Regions from separate parts of the Blautia sp. JLR.GB0024 genome, predicted to be linked through region 3. Evidence: riboswitches for the same ligand, from Rfam matches in the RefSeq annotation. Region 3 holds a riboswitch; each other region holds the start of a gene.

Region 1 (8,120 bases), on a different contig from region 3:
CAAGTTATGTGCTTTTTATCTTCATAGAGATCCTGTCCAGTGCCCTCCGCGGCATCGGAGACGTGCTGATTCCCATGATCATGACATGCGGCGGTGTGTGTCTGCTGAGGATTTTCTGGATTTTCGCAGTTGTGCCGCATATTCCGGGGATTCAGAGTATACTTATGAGTTATCCGATTTCCTGGGCATTGACGGCTGTGCTGTTTATCATTTATTATTTTGTAAAACAGAAGAAATTTTACCGCTCGCTTCCGGGCGAGGAAGTTTAAAAAACCGCGGGGCAGTCTCCGTTATGGAGCATACCCCGCGGTATCTTTATGCTTATGCATGTGCTATGTCTGTAAATTCTGATATCTCACGGTTAATCGTGCACAGGTCATCCACATTCATCTCATGGACATCTTTATGCCCTGTGATACGGGCAAATGTTTTCAGTTCTTCCCTGCTGCAGTTTAAAAAGTTCGCCGTTCTTTTGGCTGCCGCGTCCACCTTCAGGCGCTTTCTGAGTTCCGGGTCCTGGGTAGCCGCGCCTACCGGACACTGGCCCGAGCCGCAGATACGGTACTGCTGACAGGCTGCCGCTATCAGAGCCGCAGATGCAACAGCAACGGCATCCGCACCCATGGCAATAGCTTTTGCGAAATCCGAGGACACCCGCAGACCGCCTGTAATGACAAGGTCAATCTCCGCACCTATGCTGTCCAGATATTTTCTGGCTCTGTGAAGCGCATAAATAGTCGGCACGCTGGTGGAATCCCGCACCAGTTTTGGGCTTGCTCCCGTGGCACCGCCCCTGCCGTCAATGGTAATAAAATCAGGCGCTGCAAACACACAGTATTCCAGATCCTTTTCGATCCTGCCTGCCGCGATCTTGATCCCTATGGGACGCCCGCCGGAGGCCATTCTGAGCTGGTCCACCAGTTCCTTTAAATCCTCTTTTGTATTGACATCGGGGAATTTGGACGGACTGATCACATCCTGTCCGAGGGGTTTGTTTCTGATGGCTGCAATCTCAGGTGTCACCTTTTCTCCAGGCAAATGGCCGCCCATTCCCGGCTTTGTACCCTGCCCGATTTTAATTTCGATGGCATCCGCTGTGGAAAGATTTTCAGGTGTAACACTGTAACGGTTGGGGACGTATTCAAATATGTACTTGTACGCAGCCGCTTTTTCCTCCGGAAGGATTCCTCCCTCCCCGCTGCACATGGCGGTTTTTGCCATAGCACTGCCCTTTGCAAGAGCTGTCTTCATCTCCTTTGACATAGCGCCGAATGACATATGTGATATGTAGACCGGCATGTGCAGGACCATTGGTTTCTCAGCATGTTTCCCTATCACCGTAGTGGTGCTGACCGGGTCGTGCTCCATAAGAGGCGGCGGATTGAGCTGGGCACCCAGTATCAGGATGTCATCCCAATTGGGCATTTTCATCTGTGTGCCCATGGCCTCTATGATCGGCTTTCCTGTGACCGCCATCTGATGGATCTCTGCCATATAGCGGCAGGAGGGATCACGGCGCACATACTCCGGCGGATAATCAAGCGCATTTTCCGTTCCCGGCTCTTCCGGCGCCGGTGCCTTCTTCTCTTCCTCCTCTATACGCACAAATACGGAAGCCGGCTGTTTACATACAGGACACTGTTTTAGGTCCTCAAACTTTTTACTTTCTGTCTCTTCAAAAATATACCCGCATACACTACATTTGTATTTTGCCACACTTACATCCTCCTTTGTACCTGCGGCTCTGCAGGAAGGACCTGCAGTCCGCACTGCCTGCTGAATAGTTACCTTTATCTTACCACAGCATTTCAAAGAATTCTACTCATTCTCTCCTGCCGCCGTTTTTTGTGCGTCCTTTCGGCTGCCTCCCGGTACAAATTCAGAATTTTCCTCATCTTTCATGCCGTTATAGATGATCTCACCGTCAATTATGGTATAAAGGGTCTTCGTGAAAACCTCCATGGGATTTCCCGTAAATATGGCAATATCTGCGTCTTTTCCGGCCTCTAGACTTCCCACACGCTGCTCTACGCGGCATATTTTGGCGGGATTGATGGTAATGGCCTTCAGCCCTTCCTCCATGGGAAGCCCCTCCTTCACCGCCAGCCCGGCACACAGGGGCAGATATTGGATCAGCGCCACAGGGTGGTCTGTGGTCACTGCAATGAGCACCCCTGCCTCTGCCAGGATCTTATTGGTCTTGAAATTCATATTCTGCACTTCCAGTTTGGAGCGCGAGGTTAAATCCGTGCCCACGATCACCGGGAACCCGGATGCCTTTACCTCATCCACGATTAGATGTGCCTCTGTGCCGTGGTCTATGGTTATATCTATATTAAATTCCTTTGCAATGCGGATGGCGGTCAGTATGTCGTCCGCCCTGTGCGCATGGACCTTCATAGGGATCACACGCTGGAGCACAGGCATCCACGGTTCCTTCTCAAAGTCCTCCCTGTCAAGCCGGCCCCGTTCCTTGTCCTTCTGGTATTGCACTGCCTCCAAAAGTGTCCTGCGCAGAAGAGCTGCCTCCCCCATTCTGGTAGCCGGGCAATTTCCCTGCTCCCCGTAAGTAGTTTTTGGATTTTCCCCCAGTGCTGCTTTCATGGCTGCCGGGTTCAGTATCGCCATATTGTCCACACATCTGCCCTGGGTCTTCATAAACACAAACTGGCCGCCCACTACATTGGAGCTTCCCGGCCCGGTCATCACAGAGGTGATTCCTGCCTTGATCGCGTCATGAAATGCCGGGTCCATGGCATTAACAGCATCAATCGCCCGCAGTGCCGGCGTCACCGGGTTTGTCAGTTCATTGCAGTCATCCCCGATGGCACCCCATTTTTCCTCAGAGATTCCGATATGGGCATGTGCCTCGATCAGCCCCGGCAGCACCCAGGCACCATCCACATCCAGAACCTCTTCCCCCTTCTGCCTTTTATCCAGTGAGGACATGGTTCCCACCTCTGTGATCACCTTGCCCTCTGTTCTTATATATCCGCAGTCTACCGGTTTTCCGGTCATGGTAAATATTTTCCCATTAATTATCAGCATAAAATTCCCTCCTTTGCAGATACCTGACTTCTTTAGTATCCGCAGAGGAGGGCTTTCATATTCTTCTGCTGTTTCATTACTTTTATCTTATTTGCGGGCTTGAAGGCACATGCACCTGCTGTACATTTTCAAGCTTTTTCAAAATATAATACATCGGCTTATATAAGACCAGACAGACCACCACATTGCCGATGCAGTGCAGCACATCGAAATGCAGCCCTGAGATCCAATAGGCCAGACCACCGCCCACACCGCCTGATACAAAATACGGCAGCGCACACAGAAATCCAAAGGCCAGCCCATAGGCGCCGGCGATTATACTCCAGACCAACGGCGATTCACTCTTAACTACAAGTACGATCAATGCGAGAATGCTCCACACATACAGATAGTTGAACCACCAGATCCCGAACCCGTAGAAGACGCCTTCCAGCAGGGCAAACGCGTAGATAATAAAGAAAACCTTCTTTTTGTACACCTGTGTATACAGAATCACCAGCAATGTCACCACTTCAATATTGGGAAGAAAAGCCATACACACCTGTCCCAGAAACAAAATGGCTGTCAGCATTGCCATAATAACAAGAGACCTTGTTTTCATTGGTATTTCGCATCCTTTCAATCAATACCCCTCAGTCAGGGTCAGTTCAAAAGTATCCCCGTCCTCTATAGGCGTCTGGTCCGCTGATGTATTCACCTGTTCTCCGCCCTTTGTCAGGCACCACCACTGCTGTTTGGAATCGTCTGCTTTCTCACCGTCCACAGATGTCATGAAAAGCCCGTACTGGCCTTCCTCACCTTCCACCAGATTCTCAGCCTGGATCACCGCTCCAAGATATGCCTCGTCAGTCGCATAACTGAACTCCTTCTCACTGCCGTCTCCGTGTACTACTTTTACTGTGACGGTTTTGTCACCCTCCGCTCCTTTCGGCATGAAATTTTTGTAAACCAGGAGCAGGACTGCGCATACGACGACCAGCGCTATGGCTCCTATGATTACTTTTTTGCTGTTGTTCTTTTTCATGTTGTTCTCCTTTGCCTTTTGTAGAATCTGCTGCCGCACCCAGCACCCGCTGCCGGTATGAATAAAGTGCACTAAAAAAACAGACTCGCTTCTATATACGGGCCTGTCACGGAATCATTATGATGAATCTGTAATCAATCCGGAATGCACGGCTTTGTACGGAAGCTCCATTCCATCCGGCGGCAGGTATCCTGGCTTTGGAATACTATATTCCTTCACAGCGACCACATCGCTCAGGATTTTCACCTGATTCCCCTGTCGGCAGATTGTCATGTTCAACGGCCAAATATTCTCTGCACCGTTTATATTAGTTTTATCTTATCATACTGAGTGCTAATCGTCAAACTACTTTACTCAAACTTTGCACATAGATTGTAAAAGTTCAGCCTTCCGCTGTCCCGTGAAGTGCTGCCTTGCAATTACAAGGCAATCCCGAGACAGCCACGCGCCAGGCTGCGGTCTTTGCAGTCTGTGTATATGATTTCTATTTCTGTCCGTATTCCAAAATTTTCACTACCCGCAGCAAATCCCCATCCTCCCCTACATTCCCCGGAAAGATCACATAGGGAAGTCCCGGAAATCTGCTCTCCTCTCCGGTCACCCACACCGGTATCCCGGGAAGAATCTGTCCCGGTACAAAAGCTTTCCTTACATTCAGCGCTTTGGTTCCGATATTGCTGGATGTGATCCCCCCTTTTGCCACCAAATATTTCGGTCTCACGCTGAGAGATGCCACGATTTCGGTCACAGCATCCGCTATCCGTACAGACAGTCTGAGGTTCTCTTCTCTGTCTCCGGAGAGCGCATGGATCACTCTGCGGCTGGTATAGACCACCACACTTTTCCCTGAGGCCAGTATTCTGCTGCATTCTTCACTGATCCTTTGGCACTCACTTATAAGCATTACTTCATGGGCGGCTGTCTCAGCATGAAACTCCAGAAAGGACAGTTCCTTACACTTTTTCAGCTCATTCAACTGCCTGGTGGTCTTATCTACATGAGAACCTATCACTATCAGACCTCCGTACCCCTTTTTTTCAACATGCAGTTCCCGGGACGTCAGCATAGGTTTCTCCGTAATGCCTCCCAGTATCTGCACTGCGGAGGCGGCTGTCCGCAGCAAAAACCGTTTTTCTCTTTTCCATGCCGCCCAAAAAGCCACGGCAAACACCTTCAGATCACCGTAACAGGCTGCATTCACAACAACCCTGCCAAAATCCTGTACCCCCATAAGCTTTTCGGTTATTTCATCCACCTTCCCCTCTCTCAATTCATTCAGAGAGATGGAAAGTACAGACTCTTTTCTCACCCTGCCGCAGCTTTTTTCCTCCACCCATTCTTTCAGGTCAGAGCTGCGATAACCAAACGTAGCATCCCTGGCAAATTCGGTATCTCCTGCCGGAATCAATTTTCCTTCCCTGTTTTTCACATAGTGAATATCACGAATCGTAAATCGTCCGCCTTCTTCAAAAAAAGGACAGAGTATCTCCCCGTCCACCCTTAGTCCCTTCTGTTCTAATCCCTCTCTGAGCGCATCCGTCTCCGCGGGATAATGACCTCTCAGGGTTGAATCACCCCTGCTCACCAACAGAAAATCCCTGCCGGTCTCCTCAGACACCTCCATTACATTCGCTGCAATTTCCCTCTGTATCGTGACCGACCTTTCCTGCCCCATACTACGGGAATTTGTCAGAATATAAAATACCCTTTCATCCCCGGCAAATCCCTGTCGGATACTCTCTTTATCCCAATGTGTGTACACGTAAACCCCGTGTACGGTCTGAATCCCCGTGGGATCATCATCCAGGACCACAATCTTGACGCCGGCCTCCTCCACTGCTTCTCTGTATCCCTGCTCTTCTTCCCCAAGGAAATCACTGTCCGGAAATATATCTTTATCTTTTATATCAATCATGCATCTTCTCCCTTCTGCATTATCCCATATCCGCTGCCTGATTATGTTAAAAGAGGCGGGACTCTATTCGCTCCACGCCTCTTTCTCTTCTCTCATTCTAATAGGTATCCAGACACGCCTCAGCCGCTGTCCCGTAAATGAATCCCTGGGGAATCATTGCCGGCTGTTCCGGTTTTGTGGTCATGTGATACATTTTCTCCTCTTTACAGCTTATGCCGATCCCATCAATGATCTCAATGGCATGAAGCCCCAGCTCCGCACTGCAGCGGTGCGCCCTGTTATTCCGGATGGCCCATGCCATATCCGCCACACCGATTCCACGGAAACTATCTCTCCAGGTTCTCTCTTCTCCAGACATGTCAGCTGTCTCAGGGGTAAACTGCCCGTATCCATGAGTCAGAGGCATGGATGCTGTCTCCTCCCCTCTCTGTCCTCTGGCCAGGAGTACCGGGCCATAGAAGTAGTTGGGATCCTGGAGGATCAGTGTACCTTCCGTTCCGTAGATCTCCAGACGGGCTGTCTGCTCTCTGTGGCTGTCACTGATGGCAGTAAAAGTGCCATAGCAGCCATTATAAAAGTCCAGCGCTCCGGTTAAGGATGTAGGGAATTTCATATCAAAAGGCTTGTTGTATCCCGGATTTCTGGGATTGCGCTGCATATCCTGCTCATGGAAGGCCTTTGACAATCCGTTTACCCTGGCTACGGGCCCCAGCAGGTGGATCAGTGCATGGAGGTAATAGCATCCCATATCATAGGGCAGACTTCCCCCCGCCGTGAACACAAAGGGCAGGTTGGGATGGTTCTCATCCTGGGTCAGATTATAGCACCTTGCCACCATAGCCTGGGCGTTCACCGGCTCCCCGATCAATCCCTTGTCGATCAAGTTCCTGGCTGTCTGAAGACCGCCTCCCAGGAAAGTGTCCGGGGCCTGTCCGATGCGCAGCCCTTTGCTCTTTGCCAGGTCATAAAGCTCCTTTGCTGAGACAAAATCTGTGGACATCATTTTTTCGGAAAATACATGCTTTCCTGCCTCCAGCGCCTTTTTGGTAATCTCATAATGAGACAGGGGATAGGTCAGGTTCACTACGATCTCAATGTCCGGATCTTCCATGATTTCATCCACAGTCATCTGGCGGATGTGGAACTGCTCCGCACGTCTTTTGCTTCTCTCCTCCACCACATCGGCAATCCCAACCACCTCTGTGATGTGAAATGTTTCCGTCATATTTTTCAGATATGTATAACTGATCCCACCGGCGCCAATCACACCGACCTTTACTCTATCGACCATTGTCAGTCCCCCTTCTTTCTCTGTATGCGTCTGTCACTTATCATTCAAAGACAACGCCTTTATATTTCTTCAAAGCCCTGATTCCAAACTCCGCAGCTTTCATCATATCTTCTCTGTAAGCACTATTGGCGCTGCTCAGTTCGATAAATCCGTATTCCACATCGCAGTACCGGGCTGCTGCATCCAGAACAGACTGGATATCCATCACACCTGTGCCGATATCTGTAGCCACGTCAATGTTGTATTTTCCCATGAATGCCCCGTCTATCACCGGGTTTTTGGGGACACTGTCAAAGAAACTCCTGTGTTCCATATACTTGGGATGGAAATCATCCACGTGCAGCATTTTTACTCTGTCTCCAAACTGCTTCAGTATCTCCACAGGCTCCTCACCGCCCCTGTACACCCACATGGTGTCAATCTCAAAATTTACATATTCCGGGTCTGTATTCTCCACCAGAATCTCCAGCGCAGATTTTCCCTCAAACTTCTGGAACTCATGGGCATGGTTGTGGTAAATGTACCGGATGCCGTTTTCCTTGCAGAGCTTTCCGGTCTTATTGTACTCTTCACAGCGCTTCAGCACATCCTCGCTGCTCCTGAAAAAGTCTGACGCCAATACCAGATAATCCCCGCCTATGATGTGGAGTATGTCAATCTCTCTGTGAATATCATCACTGATATTGAAATGTTTGGACGGATGACAGATGCCCAGATCATCCATCATCTTTTTAAGCTCTGAAAGCTCTGGTTTCAGCTCCGGCGTAAACATAGTTCCCGCTGACTCCAGATACCGGTATCCATAGCCAGCCAGTTTTTTTAAAGTTCCATAGGTATCACTC
Region 2 (8,120 bases), on a different contig from region 3:
GATGTACCAAAAGTCTTGGATTGCTGAGATACTGCTCATCGCAGAGCATTTTTCCTCTGACTTTTGTCATCAAAAGGTATCTCATATCACCGTTTTTTTCCGCGCAGATGATTTCCGGAACAGGGAGCCTGCCCTGCAGCCATCTGAGCATTTCGTGTTCACTGCGGGACTCGTTTTTCTCCCGCTCTGCTTTTAATACCATATCAGAAAAGCAGAATATTTCCGAACCGGACCTGCCTATGGTATCTTTCCTGTATTCCCGGTGTTCCGTATATTCTCTTATACGCTCCGGAAGTGTTCTTTTCATATCAGCCTCTCATTTCTGTGTCAAAGTGCATTTAAAAACGTTTTCGGCAGACAGCGGCGTGCGGACTGCCAAAATGACGCTTCAAAGACACTTAAATCAAATCTGTTTTTTCATAAAGATCAAATCTTTATCTGTCTCAAAACCGTTTTTTTCGTAAAAATGTTCGGTCGCATTTCCACGCAGGGTCATGAGCTGAACCTTCTCAATGTTTCTTTTGCGGAGCCGCCGCTCAAATTCCCGGTAAATTTCAGAACCGATACCATTTCCGCGGCTGGCATTTCTTACACAGAATTCTTTTATCTCAAACAAAACCCCGTCATAAAACTGCTCGGCAAACCCAAGTATCATACCACAGAGCACGTCCTCCTCATACGCACAGATGCCGTAAAAAGTTTCTGCCTCTGCCATCTGCCGCAACCTGGTTCCCGCAGTCTCCGGGGTCCAGGCATCGTTCCAGGGCGGCGCATTAAAGGTCTCCACATACATGGCTGCAAGGGATGCCAGATCCTCTTTCTCAATTTCTTTATATGTAAGCATTTATCTGTCCTCCTTTTTCATGGGCATTCTTCCGGAATCAGTCAAACTGTGTCTTCCAGTGCTCTGCTCCGGCTGCCTCAAAGCACATGGCGATCTGTTCCTTTGTATTTTTATCCTCCGCAAGAGGCGGCAGCTCATCCATGGAAAAATAGCCGCTGTCCACTGTTTCCAGATTTTTTTCAAAGTGTCCGCCGATCACGGTGCAGAGTATGATAACTTTGCAGATTTTGTATGCGTACCGGGGCTGGTTGTGTTTTTCCCTGTCCTGAATGGCAATGACCAGGTCAGCCGTCACGTCCAGGCCGGCCTCCTCCTTCACCTCTTTGATGGTATTCTCCTTCACAGACAGATCCACATCCACCCATCCGCCGGGCATGGACCACCTGCCGTCATTTTCCTGTACCAGAAGGATCTTGTCCCCCTCAATTATGGCTGCCCTGCAGTCCATCTTCGGCGTCTGGTAACCCACCTCACAGCAGAACAAATCTTTTGCTTTCTCAAATAGCATATCTGCCTGCCGGCTGATCATCTCCGCTGAAATTTCCCGGATTCGTTCAAAACGCTCTATATCGTATTTATCCTTACAGTAATATAAGGCACTCTGGGCAAGACTCTGCAGCTCTACTGCCCAGTCCAGCCAGTCTCGTTTTTCGTCTTTCATATGTCTTGATCGCAGGTGGGCCGCTTATGCCCGTCTGCTGCTCCTTTCGTAATTCTGTCTGCTTTTTCCTATTATAGCAGAAAGGAAGAGATAAAAACAGCCGCAGAGCAGAAAAACGGCACCGGTTTTCGCCGGTGCCTGTTGTCATCTGTTTTATTCTCTGTGAGTCCCGCGTATCACTGTGATTCCTCTGCTTTCCAGCATACTGCAGATCTCAGCAATTCTGCTGCACTCCTGTCCATTGTCATCCAGTCTGCATACGCCCACATGCATTCTCAGAATATTTTCCTCTGAGAGCCTGTCTATTTTTTCCCGGATCCCTGCATCTTCCTCCGGCTCTTCCGGATTATCTTCCCTGCATCCATTGCACGTCATAAATGCCGCCAGTTCTGTATCCGCTGCATATCCTTTGAAAAAATCTTTACGATGATTAAATGCCTTCAGGCATCCGGCACCTGTACAGACATTATTGGCATGGATACAGGTCAAAATTCCTATCTTCTCCATATCTTTCTCTTACCGCCTATGTAAATAAAATGTGCATCTGTCCCCTGCTGTCCTCCACAACCTCACTCTCCACCTGGTAAATCTCTTTGATCAGTTTCCTGGTCAGTACTTCTCTGGGCGCTCCCTCTGCCGCGATTATTCCATCTTTCAGGACATAGATCCTGTCACAGAACATGGCTGCGATGTTCAGATCATGGATTGCGGAGATCACCGTCACATTCAGATTTTTCACAATTTTTAGAAGCTGTAGCTGATGGGTAATATCCAGATGGTTGGTGGGCTCATCCAGCACCAGGCAGGGTGTCTGCTGGGCCAGCGCTCTGGCAAGGATCACTCTCTGCTGCTCCCCGCCTGAGAGTGTGGAAAAGCTTCTGTCTGCAAAACGTTCCATTCCCACCGTGCACAGCGCATTGTCCACAATGGCATAATCCCGGGCATTATTCCGTTCTATTGCTTTTTTATGGGGAGAACGTCCCATGAGAACTACCTCCCGGACAGAAAAGTCAAAGTTATAATAATTATGCTGGGCGACTACTGCCATTTTCTTTGCCGAGCTTCTGTAGCTCATATCCTGAAGCGGACTGCCGTCCAGCATAACACAGCCGTCATTTGGTTTTAAGATTCGGTAAATACATTTCAAAAGCGTGGACTTACCGCTTCCGTTCGGGCCGATCAATCCTACAAACTCTTTATCCTCTGCTCCAATGGACACGCTTTTTAAGATTTCTTCTGCGCCATAGGACAGACGGATATTATCAGCGGATACCTTCATGATTTACCACCTCCAAATCCATAGGAACGCTTCATCATCAGATAGATAAAGCACGGTGCGCCAATCATGGATACCAGGATCCCTATGGGCAGCTCCGCATTTTTCAGCAGCACTCTGCACAGCACATCCGCCCAAATCAGGAAAATGCCGCCCACCAAAGCGCACAGGGGAATCAGACGTTTATGGTCTGTACCGAAAATCATGCGGACCGCATGGGGGATGATCAGTCCCACAAAACCAATGGTTCCCGAAGCATACACCGCAAACCCCACCATAAGGGAAGCCATAACCATATATCTGTTTCTGACTCTCCGTAAATCCGTCCCCAGGGTGATTGAGACTTCATCTCCCAAAAGCATCAGATTCAAATTCCTGAACTGGGACCAGAAAATCAAGGTACCTAATATCATAACAGGAAGCGTAACTGTCACCTTGCTCCAGTTTGCATTTGACAGACTTCCCATGGTCCAGAATAAAATCTCTGTATTTGCGTTTGTGTTGTTTTCCAAATAAATCGCAAAATTTGAAAAAGCGGCGCATACCGCACTCACAGCCATACCTGCCAGAATCAGCTTTCCCGCATTGGAGGGCCCTCCTGTACCTGCAATAAATAAAACAGCAAATGATGTGACCATTGCTCCTAAAAATGCCATGACTCCCACGGAATTTGCCCCGAACACATATCCGACACCAAACAGGACCGCAAGTGTCGCTCCCAGAGATGCACCCGATGAAATGCCCAGGACATAGGGGTCCGCATGCGGATTTTTCACAACTGCCTGCATGACAACACCGCAGACCGAAAGCCCGATTCCCACTGTCAGAGCAACGACTACCCTTGGAAAACGGATGACCCAGACCACATCATGCACGGCACCGCTTGAAAATGCAGAAAACCTGTCAATGTGAAAAAGCTCATATAACACCACACTGTACACTTCCCTGACGGAAATATCCGCATTTCCAAATGTAATAGAAGCCAGAACTGAAAATACTAAAAGAAAAAGCAGTCCTGCCAAAATGAAAATGTATACTTGAAAGGGAAGCTTTTTCTGCTTCCCCTGCTTTGTTCCTGTCATCGCCTGCTATCCCTCTTATTCTTCCAGACCCAGCTCAATGTCCGGATAAAGTCCTTCCGCAAATGTGACAATACCATCCTTGGTACGTGTCGCGCTCGCATACATTTCACTCAGCATAATAGGGATCACCCTGCCGTTTTTCACTGCGTCCAGGCTTGCATAGGCCTCATCCTTCAGGATCTTATCAAGATTCTCCTGTTTTACCTGTTCCGGGTCATCACCGGAATACGGCATATATACTACAAAAATCACATCCGGATCAGCGGAAACAATATCTTCCCTGCCGACACTGGAGGCATCCGGGTTAACCAGTTCACCGCCCAGCTTTGTCACCATATCACCGCCCAGGCTTCCTGCCCCGTAATTGGTGATAGGATCCATAAATTCTACGATCATGGCTGTCGGACGCTCCGTTATATCGGCTGTCTTACTCTCCACCTTGGAAATTGTATCTTTCATGTCACTGACAATCGCTTCTGCCTTGTCCTGTACGTCGAAGATTTTACCCATATTTAAGATATCGGTATATTCATTCTCCAGTGTTCTTTTATACGATTCTCCGTCTTTCTTGGAACGTGTGTTGGTATTTATATAGATATTGACACCTTTATCAACCCAACCTTTTGCGTCTCCCAGTGTAGTCTCACCAAAATAGGAACCCCATGAAAAAATCATATCCGGTTCCAGCATAGTCACTGTCTCCAGGGACGGCGCAAACTCATCCAGATAGTTTGTCTTTGAAAATGCAGCCTTCTGCTCATCCGGCACCTCATTATCCAGGCCGGCAGTGCCAACAAGCCGGTCCTCCAGCCCCAGTGCCAGCATGGTCTCCACACTTCCCTGGTATACGGCAAGAGCTTTCTCCGGTGCTTTTTCATAGGTGGTCTGCAGCTCAGAACCGTCTGTGCCGTAGGTAGTGATCGTCAGCGGATACTCGGTCTTCTTTGCAGATGTCTCCTCTGTATTTGTATCATCTGCATCTGTTTCTCCTGTCTTGTCCTTGTCTGTGCCATCTGCAGCAGCCTGACCCTTATCTGTCTCATCTGCGGCTGCCCGGTTCTCTTCCTTGATGCTTGAAGCATCCTTTCGCTCGGAATCTCCGCTGTTATTTCCATCTGAGCCGCAAGCCGCTGTTCCCAGCATCATTCCTGCTGCCAGCAAAACTGCCAGCATTTTCTTTGCAATTTGTTTTTTCTTCATGTTTTTTCTCCTTTTCTCTGTTGTAGATAATGGGAGAACATTTTAACGCGGAACATGATTCTGGTTTTTTCATCACTGCAAATAAAAAATGCCTGCTAAAAAGCAAGCACCAGAAAGCACATTTCCCTGCAGGAAATGCACTCCAGATGTTACTTTCCTCGGAAGCTCCATCTCATCCCATATTGAGCAGGTTTCCTGACTTGAGGATCAACGCCTTAATTTCACCTTCTCACAGCATATGCCGCAATGGTACTGCGAAATCAGACTTCCCTCTTACAGTGACCGGATCGCTCAGGATTCTCACCTGATTCCCTTTTACCCACCGGAATACTTCTATAAATTCCGGCAGTCACTCAATCTGTTATTCCATTATCCGAACTTAGCTTACCACAAACCACTGTTTATTTCAACAATCCTTTTATTTTATACTTCCGAGCGCCACGCCAAGGGCGAGTCCTATGGCAATGCCTGTACCCAGGTTTCCGAATATGGTTTGTCCAAAAACCACACCGAAAATAATCCCCATGCTGATACCCATAGCCAAACGCCGGCCCTTTTCGCTTTCCTCCGATTCATTGCCGTTAGTCTTTTTCGTATCATTGTCGGGGAACTTTTCCGAATCATTGCCGGGTTCCTCTTCCGGTTCATTGCCGGGTTCCTCTTCCGGTTCATTGCCGGGTTCCTCTTCCGGTTCATTGCCGGGTTCCTCTTCCGGTTCATTGCCGGGTTCCTCTTCCGGTTCATTGTCGGGCGTCCCTTTTGGCTCGTTATTTTTCTCCTCTTCCGGCCTGCTGCCGGAATCAGCTTTCGCATGATTGCCGGTCCGGCTTCTTTCTTCATCCTTCATATTTCTTCTGCCTCCTCAGCAAGCTTCTTATCTTTTTTTATCTGTTCCCTTTTATCCACTCCATCCGGAACAAAACGAAAGACAACAAACTCCGCGTTCTCCTCCGTGTCATTCTGAAATGTATGAATCGAATTTTGCACCCGCACAATCTCTTTTTCCTTTGCCCGGGATGTTCGGACTTTCCCCTCTTCCTTCCACTTACAGGTCAGAATTCCTTTTGTCACTACCAGGATTTCCTCTATTTCCGAATGGTAATGCCACTCCTGAACCGCCCCTGCCGGAAGACTGTTCAGATGGATTTCGTATTCCGGATAGATGAAATAATCCACTGCTGTGCGGTTCTCCTTCACTGCGTGTATCCCTTTCCCCTGGCGGTCTATTTCCAGTCTTTCTCTCATATTATCCCCTCTCCCCTTTCACTCTGTCCATTCTGCAATTTTTAAAGCCGACGGAAGCGTCACTGCGGACAGCAGGAATCTGTCACTTGTTTTGATTATACAGGATTCCCTGCTTATTGACAATGCAACTCCTCAGAGTTTCCATTTACACCTGTCCTCAATCTATGATAGACTTATCCATATCAGGCAGAATACTATCTGCGCTCCCCGGATTTCTCCGTAATGGAGATTCGGGAAACATTTCAAAGGAACCGGCAGAATAGTTCCGCCAAAATACAAATCACAGGAGTGCTTATGAAACTGGAAACGAAACGATTAACCATCCTCCCCCTTACCCCCGCCCAGCTTGCATTATGGACAGACCGTATCCCGCAGTTGGAGAAAGAACTTGACTGCTCCTATCAGGCCGAACCCATGGAGGGCATATTTAAGGAAATTGTATCCTCACAGCTTCTCGCGTGTAAAAAAAATCCCGCACATTATATGTGGTACACCTTCTGGTTTCTGATCCGAAAATCTGACCGGACTGTTGTAGGCTCTGCAAGCTTCAAAGATATTCCCGATGAAAAGGGTGAAGTGGAGATCGGTTACGGCCTTGGAAAGGCCTTTGAACATAACGGATATATGACGGAAGCTGTGAAAGCTCTGTGCCGGTGGGCACTTGGTCAGGACGGAGTACAGCATGTGACCGCAGAAACAGACCCGGAGGGTTCTGCCTCTCAGAACATATTGAAAACATGCGGTTTCACAGAGTTTAAAAGAGATGAAACGATATGGTGGCGTCTATAGAATTGATATGTCAGGAGAAGAAAAATGAGTGACAGACCTGTTTTAAACAAGCATCTGGACGGAGATACTTTCCGCAGTTATTACTATCTGAAAGAGGAGTTAACCGCGTTCTGCCGTCAGAACGGCATACCAGCGTCAGGCGGAAAACTGGAGCTGACTGACCGGATCGCGCACTTTCTGGACACAGGAGAAATTTCTGCTGCTTCCAAAAAGCCAAAAACAAAACCCGTGTACACAGAAATAACGGAAGATACCCTCATTGAACCAAATTTTGTCTGCTCTGAAGTACACCGGGCATTTTTCCAATCCAGAATCGGCAGCGGCTTCACCTTTCTGGTCCCCTTTCAGAAATGGCTGAAAACCAATACGGGAAAAACGTATCAGCAGGCCATTGAAGCTTACTTTCAGATACAGCAGGATAAGAAAAAAGGCAGAACAGCCATTAACCGCCAGTTTGAATACAACACCTATATCCGAGACTTTTATGCGGAAAATACCGGCAAATCATTGGAGGATGCTATTAAATGCTGGAAATATAAAAAAAGCCTTCCGGGCCACAACCGTTATGAAAAATCAGACCTGAATATTTTATAGTATAAAACAGCCGTGCGGCAGCGATTGTCTTCCAATACTGCACGGCTGCCGCTCTTACTTTTCTTCCAGCAATTCCACGCTGCACACATTTTCTCTTTGCTCTAATGAAAGTGTAATATCCTCCTTCTGTCCACCCTTGCTGCTCACTCTTATTTTCAGCACAGATTTATTTGTTTTCGGCAGATGTATGATTTCACCATTTTCATCTGACAATTTACCGTTCAGTACCCCATCCGGCAGCCAGTAAATTGTATTACTGTTTTGAAAGACATTTTCCGGATATATATGCTCTCCGGTTTCTATTGTATAAAAAGCTTCCGCTTCCCCAGTATCCAAAGTCAGCATATATCCCATTCCCAGAGGCGTAAACTGTTTTTTCAGAATTACACTCTCGCCTGTTTTTAATCTCACTTTACCGGAAATACCCGA
Region 3 (8,120 bases):
TTGCTGATCGAACCGGTATCCACGCTCACCACAAAATACTGCAGTTGTTTCATCTCCATTCCTGAACCCCTGTCTTCTCTCTTGTCAGATAAGAAATATCTGCTTTCTTTTATCCAAAGCGGTGGCAGGCTGCCTGGTGACCCGGCCTGATTTCCCGAAGCTTTGGCTTCTCTGTTCTGCACCTGCTGCCGCAGAAACTGCATCTGCTCTGAAACGGACATCCCTCCAAAACGTCAAGAGGACTTGGGACCTCCCCTTCAATGCTCCTGATCTCACAGTTCTGCTCCATATGTATGGAAAACAGCGAGCCCAGCAGCGCCTGCGTATAGGGATGCACTGCCCTGGTCCGCACTGCCTCCCCCGGTATCACTTCCACAATATGCCCCAGGTACATCACAGCGATCTGATGGGCAAATGCCTGTATCAGCGCAATATCATGACAGATAAATACAATACTGATATCCTTCTCCTTCTGGAGCTTTACCAGAAGTTCGATGATCGTCTTCTGTATGGATACGTCAAGAGCCGAAGTGGCCTCGTCGCACACCAGCACCTCAGGCTCCAGGGAAAGTGCTCTGGCTATCCCCACCCTCTGCCGCTGTCCCCCGCTCATACTGTGGGGATATCTGTATAAAAAGTCCTCGGAGAGCTCCACCATCCCAAGCAGCTCCTTTGCCTTCTTCTCTTTCTCACTCTTCTTCAGCCGTTTAAAATTCATGAGCGGCTCTGTCAGGATATCTATGATCTTCATCTTGGGATTAAAAGAAGCCAGCGGGTCCTGAAACACCATCTGCATGTTCTGGCGGTTCAGCCGTTTTTCCTTTTCCGGCAGATGTACAATGTCCCTGCCGTGGCATAGGATCTCACCGCTGGTAGGGGCGTCCATCTGGATCAGCATCCGCACAAGGGTGGATTTTCCGCAGCCGCTCTCCCCCACAATCCCCAGGGTCTTTCCTTTGTACACATTCAGACTGATGTCACTGCAGGCAGTCAGTACCTTTTTTCCCGGCGCGGAAAACTGTTTTACAATATGGTTTGCCTTTAACACAACATCCGATTCATGAAACAAAACGTTCACCCTCCATTTCCGGAACAGCCTGCAAAAGACTTTTGGTATAATCACTGACCGGATGATTCATCACCTCATCCCGGGTACCCTGATCCACCACTTTGCCGTTCTGCATGACAACCAGCTTATCCGCCATATAGGCAGCTACGCCAAGGTTATGTGTCACGATAATAATCCCTGTCTCGTATCTGTCTCTCAGCTCCATCATCTGCCGCACGATCTGCGCCTGTGTGGTCACATCCAAAGCGCTGGTGGGCTCGTCAGCCAACAGAAGCTGAGGCTGAAATGTCATGGCCATGGCGATTCCCACTCTCTGGCGCATACCGCCGCTCAACTGGTGGGGATAGCTCTTCATAATGTTTTCCGCGTCGGCCAGACGCATCTTCTTCAGCATTTCTGCAGCCTTGTTCCAGGCCTGCGGTCTGGTAACTCTGCTGTGGGTACAGATATACTCCACATACTGTTTTCCGATCTTCCGAATGGGGTTGAGGGTTCCGCCGCAGTCCTGGAAGATCATGGACATTCTGGTTCCTCTCAGATTTCGCCACTCCTCCCCGGATTTCTGTGTGAGTGCCTCCCCTTGGAAATATATCTCACCGGCGCTTATATATCCCGAACCGGGGAGCGCTCCCAGCACTGCCCGGATCACCGTTGTCTTGCCGCTGCCGCTCTCACCTACTATGCTGACAATCTCGCCTTTTTTCATGGAAAGCTGAAAACTCTCCACTGTGGGCTCCTGCTTTCCGTAACGGACTGTCAAATCCTTGATCTCAAGCATATCCTCTCCTCTATTCAGCCAGGGAAATGTCCTTGGTCAGCCAATAATAATCCATGGGATACATCTTCACCCCTGTCACACTTTTTGATGAAAACAGATAGGTGGTTTCATAGCCGAAGAACACCGTTGCCGCGTCATCCATGATGAGCTGCTGTATCTGCATGATCAGATTCTTTCTTGTATCCTCATTAAATTCTGTGACAAGCTGGTCCAGAAGCTCATCCACCTGCGGATTGCTGTATCCCATCTGGTTGGAGGATGAGGTGCTGTACCAGTTCTCACGGAGATATTTTTCCGGGTCACCGGTGTTTGCCACCAGGACATTCCAGATGAGCATGTCAAATTCTCCGGAATCTCTCATGTCAAGCAGAGTCTCATAGCTGACTGTATTCAATTTTACATTGATTCCGATATCCTTCAGGCTCGCCTGTGCTGCCTGCGCGTAGACATTGAGCTCCTCGCGGCTTGTATATATGACAAAATTCAGCTCCAGTTTTTCTCCGGAAGGTGTCTCCACAAATCCATCCTCGTCTGTATCCTTGTAACCTGCTTCCTCCAGAAGCGCTTTCGCGCCGTCCGGGTCATATGCGTTTTCATCCTTCAGCTCATCGAAGCCAAAATCAAGTGTGGGGGGAACCGGAGCTTTTCCCGCTGTGGCTCCGCCTTCCAGCAGGGTATCACAGTAAGTTTCCTTATCCAGCCCTCTGATGACCGCCTGGCGCAGTGCTTTATCACCAAGCACGCCATTCTGGTTCATAAAGGCATAGGTGGACCGCAGGGACTCTAACTGCTGTATATTATATTCCCCGCTGTCCTCAAAATCTGCCAGATTCTCCGTCTTCAGATTGTACGCGATCTGCACTTCATCTGTCTGCAGGGCCATGGAACGCGTTGTCTGGTCATCTATGCACTTAAGCGTCACCTTGTCAAGAGGCACTTCCCCATCCCAGTAATATTCGTTGCGGACTACAACGCAGGAATCTGTGGGGCTGAAAGATTCCACTGCGTAAGGTCCGGTACAGATGGGACCTTCCATGGCAAAGGCGTCCGTATCCGCCTGGGTATCCACAATGAGGAACAGCGGGTCTGCCAGACTTCCCGGCAGGATGGCCACCGGCTCTTTTGTCTTGATAAGCAGGTTCTGTCCGTCCACCTCCATGGATGCAGGCTCAAAGAAGGAGACTGCCCTGTCGCTGAGCTCAAAGGTACGTTCCAAGGATGCTTTCACAAGCTCTGGTGTCATGTCATCCCCATTAGAGAACTTGACTCCCTCACGAATCTTAAACGTCCAGGTGAGCTGGTCCTCGCTGATCTCCCAACTCTCTGCCAGGCAGGGCACGATCTCGCCGTTTTCATCAAAACGCACCAGCGTCTCCCCGACTCCGTATCTGGACACCACCCAGCTGAAATACTGCTCTGTAGGCTCCAGAGTATCCGCAAAGCTTGTAACGCCTATGGTGATCTCACCGCCGTCTCCGCCTGTTTTATCTAAGGCGGAGTTCTCCCCGGAAGCTGCCGTATCCTCTGTATCCGCCTTTTCCCCGGCGCTGTTTCCGCAGCCTGCCAGCAATCCCGCTGCAAGACTTCCCGCCAGCAGGGCACACATGATTTTTCTGTAAAATTGATCCATATCTCTTTTCTCCTTCTGTTTTACTCTTGTTTTGGGTCCAGGATATCCCGGATACTGTCGCCCAGCATATTGAAGACGACCACAACGACTACAATGGCAATGCCGGGATAGATCATCAGCCAGGGGGCTTTGGATATGTAGGTTCTGCCCTCATTGAGCATCAGCCCCCATTCCGGGGTGGGCGCCTGCGCCCCGAATCCCAAAAAGGACAGGGATGCCAACTCCAGCATCATGGTCCCAATATCTGTGGCTGCTGTCACCACCATGGTTGTGATCATGTTGGGGATCACATATTTCATAATTATGCTGCCCCTTTTCGTTCCTGTTACAACAGCCGCATCAATATACAGGTTCTGTTTGATCTTCAGGACCATACTGCGGGCAAGTCTGGCATATTTTGTCCAGCTCACAGCCGAGATGGCAATAACGGCATTTACCATATTTGGCCCCAGAAGACCTGCTATGGCGATTGCCAGCACCAGACCGGGAAAGGAGATCATCATATCCGCAATCCGCATGATCACAGCGTCCACAGCTCCGCCAAAATATCCCGCCAGAATTCCAAGAGCAGTCCCCACCACAAAGATGACCGCCACCAGACACAGCGTCATGGTCAGGGATGACCTGGTTCCGTATATAACTCTGGAGAGCACGTCCCTCCCCAGCTTGTCAGTTCCCCAGACATAAGTGCTCCCCGGCTCCTTTAGAGAATCACTCATCACAGCATCATAGGGGTCCCGCGGAGCGATCCAGGGTGCAAAGACAGCTATTGCCGCAATTGCCAGGGCCAGAAGAAGAAAGACGGTAAACTGTTTGTTGTTCTTCAAAAATCTTAATACCTTCAAATCACCGCTCCTCCTTTAATCTGGGATCCAGACGGGTATAGGAAAGGTCAACCAGCAGATTGATTCCCATGTAGAGCAGTGCGATCCACAGCACATAGCCCTGTACCAGGGGATAATCCCTGCAGGAAATGGCTTTTACCGCCATACTGCCCATGCCCGGCCAGTTGTAAATGATCTCCACCACTGCGGTTCCTCCCAGAAGACTTCCCAGGGAAAGACCCAGCAGGGTCACCAGCGGCAGCATGGCATTTGGCAGCACATGCTTCCACAGAATTGTTCGCTCCCTGATTCCCCGCATGCGGGCACCCGTCACATAATCCTGGTTCAGTTCCTCCAGAACAGCTATCCTCACCTGTCTTGTGTATTTTGCGGACATGGCAATAGCCAAAGTCACGGCGGGAAGGATCAGGGATTTGAAATCCGTGCTTCCCCCGGAAACGGTTACCCACCGCAGCGTCACACCGAATATACTCAGAAGGATCAGTCCGATCCAGAAATTCGGAACCGATACTCCAAGGAAGGTCAGCGCCCGCACCAGATAGTCCACCCATTTATTCCGGTAGACTGCTGATAAGATTCCCAGCGGAACGGATATCAGCACCATGATGACCAGAGAAGCCAGCGCCAGTTCCAGTGTGGGCCAGAAACAGGATACCAGTTTGTCCACCACGGGAACCTTCATAGAATAAGAAGTTCCCATATCTCCGGTCATCACTCCCTTCAGCCAGGTTCCGTACTGCACCAGAAACGGTTTGTCGAGTCCCAGTTCAGCCCTTGTCTTTTCCAGAAGTTCTGGCGTGGGCACATTGCCGCACTCTGTTAACATGATCTCCGCCGGATCCCCCGGCGACAGATAGGTGAGTCCAAATGTAAAAAAACTGATTCCCATCAGTACGATCACAATCTGGACCAGCCTTCTGCCTGTGTTTTTCTTGTTCAACCTTTTCACCTCCATTGTTATTAACAGCTCTGAGATATCTGCGGTCCGCATCGCTGCCGGATGCAGTCGCGTTCCTTCTGCGCATCAAAAAAGGACAGCCCGATACACAGACTGTCCCTAACTCTCAAAATTTACCTAAAAATGCAGAATCCTGCCCTTATTTCAAGAGTTCCCATCAGCCGTGCGAAACATCTTAAAGATATAAGCAGTTCTCCTGACTTCAGTTCAGCGCACCCGGATACCTTCCCGGACTTCTGTCCAGTGGCATAACATCTGAGCGCTCCCTGTCACAGTGGCGGGACCGTACCGGACTTGCACCGGTTTCTCTTTTCATGCTGCAATAGCAACTTATATCCTGTATGATCAATCTCTAAGTCTTTATTATACTTGAATATTTATGGATTGCAACTCTTTATACATCACAATTTGTTATAGATAAAAATTTCCCATCCATTATCTATCCGCTTCATTTCAAATAAATACCGAAAAAGCCCTTGCAATCTGGAAAAAATCTGTTATAATAATATCTTGTCAGAGAGAACTGACATATCTAAATAAAACATGGACGGTTTCCCGAGTGGCCAAAGGGGACAGACTGTAAATCTGCTGCAAATTGCTTCGGTGGTTCGAATCCACCACCGTCCATTTTATCGGATAGGTTCGCCTATCCGATATCTTTTGCCGCAGTGGCGGAACTGGCAGACGCCCGGGACTTAAAATCCCGTGGGTAGTGATACCCGTACCGGTTCGATTCCGGTCTGCGGCAGTAATCAGGAAAGGCTTAAACAAGTAATTGTTTGAGTCTTTTTTGTGTTGTATAACTGCCGCAACAGTGACTACAGAGAAGTTACCTATAGTTGCGTACTATATCAAAGCCATTACTGTATGAATTTCATATCCACACCATTTGCATAGAGCAGTGTGGCACAACTATAGTGTAGATCGTGGATTCTGATACGCTTTAGCCCCGTTTCCTTTGTGCCTGTGTCCGTCTCCCGGATACCGCACCAGCAGAACATGGCTCAGGTAAGCGTAGTTCGTTAAATATTAATAATATATATGTTCCAGATATTTTTTCTATGGTATGATATAAATATAGAATTATACAATACTCGGCTTAAAATGTTGCGACAGCAATTTATATATTGAGTATACTTTGTTTGAAGGGAGGGAGATTTTTGGATTTATTAACCCGTATGGATTTGGCACTCGCGTATGTGGAGAATAACCTGACAGGTGAGATCGATCAAGAAGTGCTGGCACGAATTGCCTGTTGTTCAATTTATAACTTCTCTCGGATGTTTTCATTTATTACCGATATTTCGCTAACGGAATACATTCGCAGAAGGAGGCTGACGATGGCAGCAATGGAACTGCAGCAAGGTGGCAATATCAAAGTGATTGATCTCGCTTTAAAGTATGGTTACGATTCGCCGGTTTCATTTTCACGTGCGTTTCGAACACTCCACGGGGTTACACCGACGGAAGCGCGCGCTGGTGGTGTAACACTTAAAGCATACCCAAGAATTTCTTTCCAAATTTCAGTCAAAGGAGAGAAAAGAATGGATTATCGCATTGAAAACAAAGAGGCATTTCAGGTTTTTGGCTACGAGGGTATTTTTAATACAGATGGAATAGGTGTGAATGCAGATATTCTGCATGATAACGCTGTACACCCAAACAATCCTCATGAGCTTTGGAATCAAAATTACGTGAACGGTGCATATGAAAAACTTGCGGCAGATGCCGGTGATTTACCTCTGTTTGTCAGCCCCGGCTTATGCAAGGTACATGGGGTATGTGATTATAAACAAACGGAACCCGGGACATTCGCATATATGCAGTGTGCATTCAAAAATAAAAACAGCAAGGTTGACGGATATACAGTTGCGAATATACCTGCGAGCACATGGGTAATATTTCCGTCTGAAAAGTTTAAATGGGATAATGTTGTCGAAGTTATAAATAACTTGCATAAGCGTTTTTTTTCTGAATGGCTTCCTACCGCTGAATATGAGCAGGTGAATGGTATGAACTTTGAGATTTACGGCGGGGATTCCGATATGGGCTACGTTGAACTGTGGTATGCAGTAAAGAAAAAGGTATAGCAAACGTGAATGGGCTGCTCTGCAATATGTGGGGCAGCCCCAGTTCTCTTTAGAAATTAAAACGTGAATTACTTGCAAAATATAAAGTGTTTTTCATTCCATTAATTACTAATAATAGTTAAATCATGCACAGATTATAGTTATCTGCACAGATGATGAAACTGTAATAGTTCGATTCCGGTCTGCGGCATGATAAAAAGACCGGCACATTCAGCCGGTCTTTTTGTATGCTTTTAATCATTTCTTCTGTCTTTATCCACAACACATTTAATCACCATGGCTCCGTGGGAGGGCACTCTCATCCGCACAACTCCGCCCTTACAGACATGAATCTTCTTAATCAGGCTATAGCCGAAGTCACCGGTCACGATGAGCTGTTTAAAACGCGCTTCCCTGCTCCTGGATATCCCCAGCTCCCAGACAGACAACTCCACCATCTTGGTCTGGTCACTGTTGTTCACAGCCACCACAGTTTTTTCCCTGTCCGTAAATCTGCCGTAGCACAAAAGCTGGTAATCATTTGCCAGGAACTTTAAAGAGCCGTCTATCAGCTCCCGGTTCCCCTTGTGAATGGCGATCATGTCCCTGTGGAACTGGATCAGTTCCCTGTCCTCCCGGCCCCAGGGATATGTTCTCCGGTTGTCCGGGTCCGTGAATCCGCACAGTCCGGCTTCATCTCCGTAATAGATCGTGGGTGCACCGGGCCATGTCATCTGCATGACTACCGCTTCCCTGAAAACTGCCTTGTTG
Region 4 (8,120 bases), on a different contig from region 3:
CTGGAGAGTGCTTGGCAGGGAAAGCTATGACAGGATATTAAAGAGTGTGAAACTGAGGGAACGCTATGCTGCCAGGATTCTGGAGCTTGCCCACCATGCTGCGCGGACAGGGGAACCCATCGCGCGGTATATGGCATATGAGTTTCCTGAGGGCGGATACGAGAGGGTCAATGACCAGTTCATGCTGGGAGAAGATATTCTGGTGGCACCTATCTGTGAAAAAGGCAGAACATCCAGAAATGTGGCTGTGCCAAAGGGAAAATGGTGTTTTCGCGGCACCGTGATCCAGAGTGAAGGAACCCTCATGGAGCTTACTCCGGAGGACGGAGAGCCGATTGTGCTCGAAAAATGCGAATAAAAACCTTTGAAGAAAGGAAACAAAATGTCTAAAATAGAATGGAAGCCCGGAAACATGCTTTACCCGCTGCCAGCCGTGATGGTGACGGTGGCGGATGAAGAAGGGCATGACAATATCATTACCGTGGCATGGGCCGGGACGGTCTGCACCAATCCGCCCATGGTATCCATTTCCGTAAGGCCGGAGCGCTATTCCTATAAAATGCTCTGCAGTACCAGAGAGTTTGTCATAAATCTGACCACGGAAAAGCTGGCATATGCCACAGATTACTGCGGGGTAAAATCCGGCAGGGATGTGGACAAGTTTAAAATGGCCCATCTCACCAGAGAGGAGGCTTCCCATGTGGGTGCCCCGATGATAAAAGAGTCACCGGTCTCCATAGAGTGCCGTGTGAAGGAGATCACGGAGTACGGAAGCCACAGCATGTTCCTTGCGGATGTGCTGGCCGTACATGTGGACAAAGAATACATGAATGAGAAGGGGAAATTTGACCTGGCTCTTGCCAATCCCATTGTCTATTCCCACGGAGAGTATTACAGCCTCGGGAAAAAGCTGGGAACCTTCGGATACAGTGTTAAGAAGCGCAGAAAGAAGAAAAGCAGAAAATGAAAAGAAACATAGTATTGATCGGAATGCCCGGTGTGGGTAAAAGTACGGTTGGAGTCATTCTGGCAAAGGTACTGGGATACCAGTTCATAGATGCAGACCTGGTGATCCAGGAGAGGGAGAACCGGCTGTTAAGTGAGATCATTGCCCAGGACGGGCTGGAAGGATTCCTCAGAGCAGAGGAAGATGCCAATGTACAGGTTGCCAAAGATGCCAAAAAGGCTGTTATCGCCACAGGGGGGAGCGTGGTGTACTGCAGCCGGGCCATGGAACATCTATCAGAGACAGGACAGATCGTCTATCTGAAACTGGATTACGATACCCTGGACAAACGCCTCAGTAATTTGAAGGGACGCGGTGTTGTCCTGAAGGAGGGTCAGGACCTGAGAGGACTCTACGATGAGCGCATACCGCTGTACGAAAAGTATGCGGATATCACAGTTGATGAGAAAAATCTGGATGTGGAGGAAACTTTACAGAAAATTGTAGAAAGACTGAAACAGTGACAGAGAATAAAAAATGTCGGTTTATGAATAAAAAATGAAAATATTAATTTTTGTTTACAAATTGCTTTATCTGTTATAATATAATATTTAAGTCGTAGACTATCTTAGCAGGAAGACAAATCATGAACCTGCCGGAAAGTCTGTCTTTTATCCGATCAGATGAAAAAGAAAAGTAAATTTGTAGACGAGATTATGTTTTCTGGTACCGAGTATACCGGCGGGGAGCATAAATAAAATATAGAGGTGTGAATATGGAACAATATGTTATCAAAGGCGGTAACCCGTTAGTCGGCGAAGTGGAGATCGGCGGCGCGAAGAATGCGGCACTGGCCATCCTTGCGGCGGCAATCATGACGGATGAAATGGTTTACATCGAGAACTTACCGGACGTACGTGACATCAATGTTTTATTAGAGGCAATCAGGGAAATCGGCGCATCTGTTGAGAGAATCAGTCCCACAGAGGTGAAGATCACAGGTTCCACCATAGCCAACATCAGCGTGGAATACGAATATATCAAGAAAATCAGAGCGTCCTACTATCTTCTGGGCGCATTGCTTGGAAAATACAAGACAGCGGAAGTTCCTCTTCCCGGAGGCTGCAACATCGGAAGCAGGCCCATTGACCAGCATCTGAAAGGTTTCCGGGCTCTTGGTGCGTCCGTTGATATTCTGCACGGCGCAGTTGTCGCCAAAGCGGAGAGGCTGACAGGAAAGCATATCTTCCTGGACATGGTGTCTGTAGGTGCGACCATCAATATCATGATGGCAGCCGCCATGGCAGAGGGCAATACCACCATCGAGAATGCGGCCAGAGAGCCTCATGTGGTGGATGTAGCCAACTTCCTGAACAGTATGGGAGCCAACATCAAAGGCGCCGGTACGGATGTTATCCGTATCAAAGGCGTGGAGAAGCTTCACGGAACCAGTTATTCCATCATTCCGGATCAGATCGAGGCGGGTACTTTCATGTGCGCGGCGGCAGCTACCATGGGGGATGTCATGGTGAAGAACGTGATTCCGAAGCATCTTGAGGCGACCACAGCCAAATTAGAGGAGATCGGATGTGAGGTGGAGGAATTTGACGACGCGGTACGCGTAGTAGCCTCCAAACGCCTGAAACGCACCCATGTAAAAACCATGCCCTATCCGGGCTATCCCACAGACATGCAGCCCCAGTTTACTGTGGCACTGACACTGGCGGAGGGGACAAGCATTGTGACGGAGTCCATTTTCGAGAACCGTTTCAAATACGCGGACGAGCTCTCCCGTATGGGAGCCAGCATCAAGGTGGAGGGCAATACAGCCATTATTGACGGCGTACACAAACTGACCGGTGCCAGGGTAAGTGCGCCCGATTTGCGCGCGGGAGCGGCTCTTGTCATTGCAGGGCTTGCGGCAGAGGGAATCACCATTGTGGACGATATTGTTTATATCCAGAGAGGATATGAGCGTTTTGAAGAGAAATTAAGATGCCTGGGAGCAGAGATTGAGAAGGTTTCCAGTGAAAAGGATATACAGAAATTTCAGCTTCGTGTAGGATGAATCCATAGGCTGGCTTTTTTAGCCAGCCTTTTTCATGCGGGAAAATATAATTGACAGATATCGGATGCTGTGCTAAGGTAATCATGTGTATAAATTCCATATCAGCTTACCGAGTGCACCGGGATTCAGTTTTGCCCTCTTAAAAAATTCCGGTGAAAAGGGAATCAGGTGAAAAACCTGGACGATCCGGTCACTGTGAGCAGGGAGCGAAGCGCAATGAGCCATTGTATAAGAAATTATATGAGAAGGAGCGCTGAACGGAGATCTGCGAGTCAGGAAACCTGCTTGGATAAGTAAAAGGTTGAAACTTCCGAAGAAAGTTTCCTATCCATTATGATATTTGATATGGAATGCCTGCCTGGAACGTGAACGAAACAGGAACCTGTGTGAGGAATTTATGCATCCATAAAAGCAGGGGGTCACCGGGGACGATCGTGTATCTATACATTTCCTCCGCACCCCAAATGTATAGATTATTGGGTAATCTCAATAATCATGGATTGGTCTGACACGAATCGGCCTATGGGCCTCCTGCAGGAAAAAATAGTGTATACGGCTGCTGTGGGATTACTGCCTGACAGCAGCTTTTTTGCTTCAATGGGAAATGAACGCAGACAGCACTGCCCCGGTGCGGAAATACGGCTTAGGAAAATGACCACAGGCCAGGTTATATCGTTTGGCTGTTTTGGAGCAAAACCGGAATGAAGGGATCAGAAGGGAGAATCGGTAATATGCGGGAACAAGACTTGATTGCAGCAGCTGAGGAAGCGGGGTTTGCAAAAGCCGCCGTGATGAACACGGAAGATTTGGAATTTGAACATGAGTTCCGCAGGTTCTGCGAACAGAACGACTGTGGAAATTATGGCAATAACTATGGATGTCCACCCTACTGCGGAACCCCGGAGGAGATGCAGAACAGAGTCATGCGGTACCGCCAGGCGGTAGTTTTCCAGTCCAGAACCCCGGTTAACAACATCTTTGATGATGCGGAGACAAAACAGATCAAGAAGATACACACCCGGATGACACTGCGCACAGTAGAAGAACTCAAGAGAAAAGGACTGGATGAGGACGGTATGTTCATCATGTGCGGACCCTGCAACCTGTGCGACGTATGTAATATGCCGGAAGGAAAACCATGCGTGCAGGAGCAGAATCGCTTTTCCTGTCTGTCTGCGTACTGTATAGATGCGGCGAAAATGGCGAAACACTGCAATATGGATATGCAGTGGAATGGGGATGTGGTTTCGTTTTTTAGTATGTATCTCTTTGATAAAAAATAAAGAATAACGGATTACAGAGAAGATTAGATACGGAGCAGTCCGGGCTCATAATTACATGAATTTTAGATGGTACTTCGTAAATGGAGTACCATTTTTTGTAAGGTTTGTATCATATCTGCTGATCGAGACAGACCAATCTCAAAAGTTGGTAAATATTCACAAAATTTAATGACAAATTTCGCATATTATAGACAATTGCCAAAAGCGATTGTATAGATTATAATACAATTATCAAACGTGCACGGACACGGCGTAGGAGAAACCATGAAAGTTACAATCCGAGAAGTCGCAGAAGCAGCGAATGTATCAAGAGGGACAGTGGACCGGGCCTTAAATCACAGACCGGGTGTAAATCCGCAGGTAGCGGAAAGAATCATAAAAATAGCAGATGAGCTGGGGTATAAGCCCGATATGGCAGCCAGAACACTGGCAAATAAAAAGTATACCAAGACAATAGGAGTAATCCTTTGTTCGGAAGGCAATCCCTTTTTTAATGATGTTATCAATGGTGTCAACAACGCACTGGAGGAAATGGGGCACTTTGGAATACAGAATATTGTCAGAAAGATTAAAGGGTTTGACGCAGACCTTTTACTAAAAGAAATAGATGGACTTCTGGCAGAAAAAATATCTGGTCTTGTAATAACTCCGGTTAATTCCCAAAATGTGGCACATAAGATCCAGGAATTGGAAGACGCAAATATACCGGTAGTAACTATAAATACAGACATATCCAGTGTAAAACATCTTGCGTATGTGGGGTGCGATTATATAACCAGCGGATGTGTGGCAGGTGAACTGCTGGGTATGATGAGCAATGGATTCGAGGAACATGTCGCCCTGATCATCGGTTCCAGTATGGTCATGGCACAGGAGCAGCGTCTCAGGGGAATAAAGAAAACTCTGAAAAGGGATTACAGTAATATAACAGTGGAAGCAGTTATTGAGAATGACGACGATGACCAGAAATCATATGAACAGGTGAAAGCGCTGCTGAAAGAGAAGCCTGAACTGACTACGATCTGTTTTGCATCAGCAGGTGTGGAGGGTGGTATAAAGGCCGTCCGTGAGTCGGACTGCGGAAGAAAGCTCCGTATAGTAACGTATGACCTTACGGATATTGTGCGGGAAAATTTGAAATCCGGTGTTGTCTCAGCCACCATTTGTCAGGAGCCCTTCAGGCAGGGATTTCTGGGAGTTGAAATTTTAGGGCGTTATCTTTTATATGGCACAAAACCAAAGGAATCTACAATAAAGACGCATATATTTATAGCAACAAAATATAACTTATGAAAAATTCTCTTTATCCGATCAAGGGTAAAGAGAAAAAATTTAACCTTTATCGTGCACGGACACGAAAGAAAAGATTAGTTTTAAGCGTATGCTTTTACTAATAAATTTCAAAGGGTTTTATGAAACTCGAGATAGTAAAATTCTTTGATGAACTACATTGGAGGAGGAAGAAAAATGGCAACCAGCAGAGAAAGGCTGAATCAGACACTGAATCATATTGAGCCGGAAGAAGTGGTCGTAGATATGGGGGCGACACCAATTACCGGAATCAATGCAAATGCTCTTGACCGGTTAAGGAGGGCACTGGGCCTGGAGGAAAAAAGAGTAAAGATCAACGAACCTCTTCAGTTATTGGGGGAAGTGGAAGAGGATGTTCGTCAGAAACTGCATCTTGACTGTGTGGAAGTATCCACAGGCATGAATATGTTCGGATTTTCCAATTCGGGCCGTAAGCCCTGGGTATTGCAGTCCGGTCTTGCAGTTGATGTTCCCTTGAATTTTAATACCACAGTAGATGAGACAGGTCGTACATATCTGTATCCCCAGGGGGATTTAAGCGTACCGCCATCCGGTATGATGCCAAAAGGAGGATTTTTCTTTGACAACATTACCAGAGGAAATATCGAGTTTGATGAAGACACAGACAGTGCGCGGGTGGATTTTAAGGATGACTTTGCTGTCATTACAGATGAACAGCTGGATGAACTGAAACGGCAGTGTGACTACTACTATAACAATACAGATTACGGAATTGTTTACAGCGGTGCCATAGCCTCAATAGGTGATTTTGCAACGGTTCCCGGACCGAATGTGAAATATCCGAAAGGAATCAGGAACCTGTCAGATTTTATGATGGCACATCATGTATGTCCGGACTATATCCATGAGATTTTTGAGATGCAGGTGGAGACGGGACTAAAAAATGCAGAATTGATCCGCCAGGCCTGCGGCGACAAAATCCAGGTGATTTACATATCAGGGACAGACTTTGGAACTCAGAACGGGCCGTTTATGTCATTGGATTCGTTTAGAGAATTTTACAAACCGTATTATAAAAGAATCAATGACTGGGTGCACAAAAATACAAATTGGAAAACATTTTATCATACATGCGGCGCAGTCATGACATTTTTACAGGACTTTTACGAAGCAGGAATGGATATTCTGAATCCTGTTCAGCTCTCAGCCAAGGGAATGGATGGTAAGATCCTGAAGGAAGAGTGGGGTGATAAGTTTGTTTTCTGGGGTGGAGGTATTGATACACAGCATACTCTGCCTTTCGGTACACCGGATGAAGTATATCAGGAGGTAAGAGAACGCCTGGAACTATTTTCAAAGGGCGGCGGATTTATATTTAATACAACACACAATATACAAAGTCCTACAAGTGCAGAGAATATGCTGGCAATGTTTCAGGCAGTTGAAGATTTCAAGAATACGAAATAGGTCTCGTTTTGGAGAGGAAAGTGGGGAAAAACTATGAAAAAAATGGCGATGTTTTTGGGAACGGCAATGCTGATGACTACAATTTTAACCGGATGCGGCGGCACAAGCGAAGAGACAGATAATGGGGGGAAGGAAAATCAGGCGGATACAGGTACAGGGGGAGATACAGAGACAGTAACAGATACGAACTCAGATGATATTGTCATATGGGCATTTGCAGAACCACATGCGGAATATTTCAGATGGGTGACAGAGGAATATAAGAAGGAACATCCGGATGTTAATTTTACCATTGAGATCATGACAACAGATGCACTTTCTGAACGTTTGGCAGTGATCAATGCATCCGGGGGAGAAGGAGCCCCCGATTTGGTAGATCAGGAACAGGGGTTTTTCTCACGCTTTATGTCCGAGGAGCAGATGTGCTATTATCCTCTTGACGAATTTATGGAGCGGGACGATGTAACGGATAAGATGGTCAAGAACCGCTTGGACCTGTATGCTTATGATGGACATTATTACGGCCTGGAGCATGCTCTGTGTCCGGTGACTATGGCATACAGAAAAGATTTATTTGAGGAATATAATATTGAAATTCCAACCACATGGGAGGAATATAAAGCTGCAGCAGAGGAATTTGCAAAACATGATATTTATATTTCGGCAACAAAGGATATGTCAATGGGCGGCGAACTTGACGAGATTGTTTTACTTCTGCGCGCTGCCGGTCTGGACTATGTGGACGAAAACGGCAAACTGAATATTACAGATGAATTTAAAAACATTGTCATGGATTATGTCCAAATGCAGCAAAACGGAATGATGTATGCCTGGGAGACACAGGACGAGGCATGGCCGGTGGTAGCGGAAGATAAAGTGGCAACCTATTTTACCGCTGACTGGGCAGCAGGGTGGCTCAGGGATAATGTTCCGGAACAGAGTGGAAAATGGCAGATGGCACCATTGCCGAAGCTTACAGATACAGCTTCTGTGGTATCCGTCAGGGGAGGTACAGGCCTTTGTATGACAAAGTATACGGACAAAGATAAAGAGGAGCTTTGGGACTTCATGAAGTTTGCACAGC

The links. A riboswitch is a leader RNA that binds a small molecule or an ion and turns the genes downstream of it on or off. The one in region 3 is predicted to bind cobalamin.
Region 1: linked by a shared signal. The riboswitch ahead of V8Q34_RS05480 (DUF4430 domain-containing protein) and the one ahead of nikB (nickel ABC transporter permease) in region 3 are both predicted to bind cobalamin.
Region 2: linked by a shared signal. The riboswitch ahead of V8Q34_RS10390 (ABC transporter substrate-binding protein) and the one ahead of nikB (nickel ABC transporter permease) in region 3 are both predicted to bind cobalamin.
Region 4: linked by a shared signal. The riboswitch ahead of V8Q34_RS04975 (DUF2284 domain-containing protein) and the one ahead of nikB (nickel ABC transporter permease) in region 3 are both predicted to bind cobalamin.

The regions. Positions count from the first base shown of each region.
Region 1 is NZ_JBANBF010000002.1:298,674-306,793, reverse strand. Features, by position in the region: gene V8Q34_RS05500 (MATE family efflux transporter) at 1-269, shown strand, start outside; gene V8Q34_RS05495 (glutamate synthase-related protein) at 322-1,716, opposite strand; gene V8Q34_RS05490 (amidohydrolase) at 1,819-3,048, opposite strand; gene V8Q34_RS05485 (hypothetical protein) at 3,131-3,649, opposite strand; gene V8Q34_RS05480 (DUF4430 domain-containing protein) at 3,671-4,072, opposite strand; cobalamin riboswitch at 4,237-4,390, opposite strand; gene V8Q34_RS05475 (four-carbon acid sugar kinase family protein) at 4,557-5,987, opposite strand; gene V8Q34_RS05470 (Gfo/Idh/MocA family protein) at 6,085-7,278, opposite strand; gene V8Q34_RS05465 (sugar phosphate isomerase/epimerase family protein) at 7,319-8,120, opposite strand, start outside.
Region 2 is NZ_JBANBF010000003.1:482,091-490,210, forward strand. Features, by position in the region: gene V8Q34_RS10360 (APH(3') family aminoglycoside O-phosphotransferase) at 1-307, opposite strand, end outside; gene V8Q34_RS10365 (GNAT family N-acetyltransferase) at 404-844, opposite strand; gene V8Q34_RS10370 (NUDIX hydrolase) at 882-1,505, opposite strand; gene V8Q34_RS10375 (CGGC domain-containing protein) at 1,659-2,012, opposite strand; gene V8Q34_RS10380 (ABC transporter ATP-binding protein) at 2,029-2,784, opposite strand; gene V8Q34_RS10385 (FecCD family ABC transporter permease) at 2,781-3,863, opposite strand; gene V8Q34_RS10390 (ABC transporter substrate-binding protein) at 3,879-5,063, opposite strand; cobalamin riboswitch at 5,232-5,435, opposite strand; gene V8Q34_RS10395 (hypothetical protein) at 5,482-5,910, opposite strand; gene V8Q34_RS10400 (cupin domain-containing protein) at 5,907-6,308, opposite strand; gene V8Q34_RS10405 (GNAT family N-acetyltransferase) at 6,603-7,097, shown strand; gene V8Q34_RS10410 (DUF6434 domain-containing protein) at 7,122-7,691, shown strand; gene V8Q34_RS10415 (hypothetical protein) at 7,746-8,120, opposite strand, start outside.
Region 3 is NZ_JBANBF010000004.1:442,366-450,485, reverse strand. Features, by position in the region: gene V8Q34_RS12970 (LysR family transcriptional regulator) at 1-59, opposite strand, end outside; gene V8Q34_RS12965 (oligopeptide/dipeptide ABC transporter ATP-binding protein) at 110-1,069, opposite strand; gene V8Q34_RS12960 (ABC transporter ATP-binding protein) at 1,059-1,847, opposite strand; gene V8Q34_RS12955 (ABC transporter substrate-binding protein) at 1,858-3,477, opposite strand; gene nikC (nickel transporter permease) at 3,498-4,322, opposite strand; gene nikB (nickel ABC transporter permease) at 4,324-5,262, opposite strand; cobalamin riboswitch at 5,450-5,629, opposite strand; tRNA gene V8Q34_RS12940 (tRNA-Tyr) at 5,826-5,907, shown strand; tRNA gene V8Q34_RS12935 (tRNA-Leu) at 5,943-6,028, shown strand; gene V8Q34_RS12930 (AraC family transcriptional regulator) at 6,441-7,370, shown strand; gene V8Q34_RS12925 (glycoside hydrolase family 13 protein) at 7,604-8,120, opposite strand, start outside.
Region 4 is NZ_JBANBF010000002.1:169,919-178,038, forward strand. Features, by position in the region: gene V8Q34_RS04955 (glycoside hydrolase family 31 protein) at 1-358, shown strand, start outside; gene V8Q34_RS04960 (flavin reductase family protein) at 383-967, shown strand; gene V8Q34_RS04965 (shikimate kinase) at 964-1,470, shown strand; gene V8Q34_RS04970 (UDP-N-acetylglucosamine 1-carboxyvinyltransferase) at 1,722-3,014, shown strand; cobalamin riboswitch at 3,114-3,317, shown strand; gene V8Q34_RS04975 (DUF2284 domain-containing protein) at 3,716-4,297, shown strand; gene V8Q34_RS04980 (LacI family DNA-binding transcriptional regulator) at 4,562-5,590, shown strand; gene V8Q34_RS04985 (uroporphyrinogen decarboxylase family protein) at 5,765-7,036, shown strand; gene V8Q34_RS04990 (ABC transporter substrate-binding protein) at 7,070-8,120, shown strand, end outside.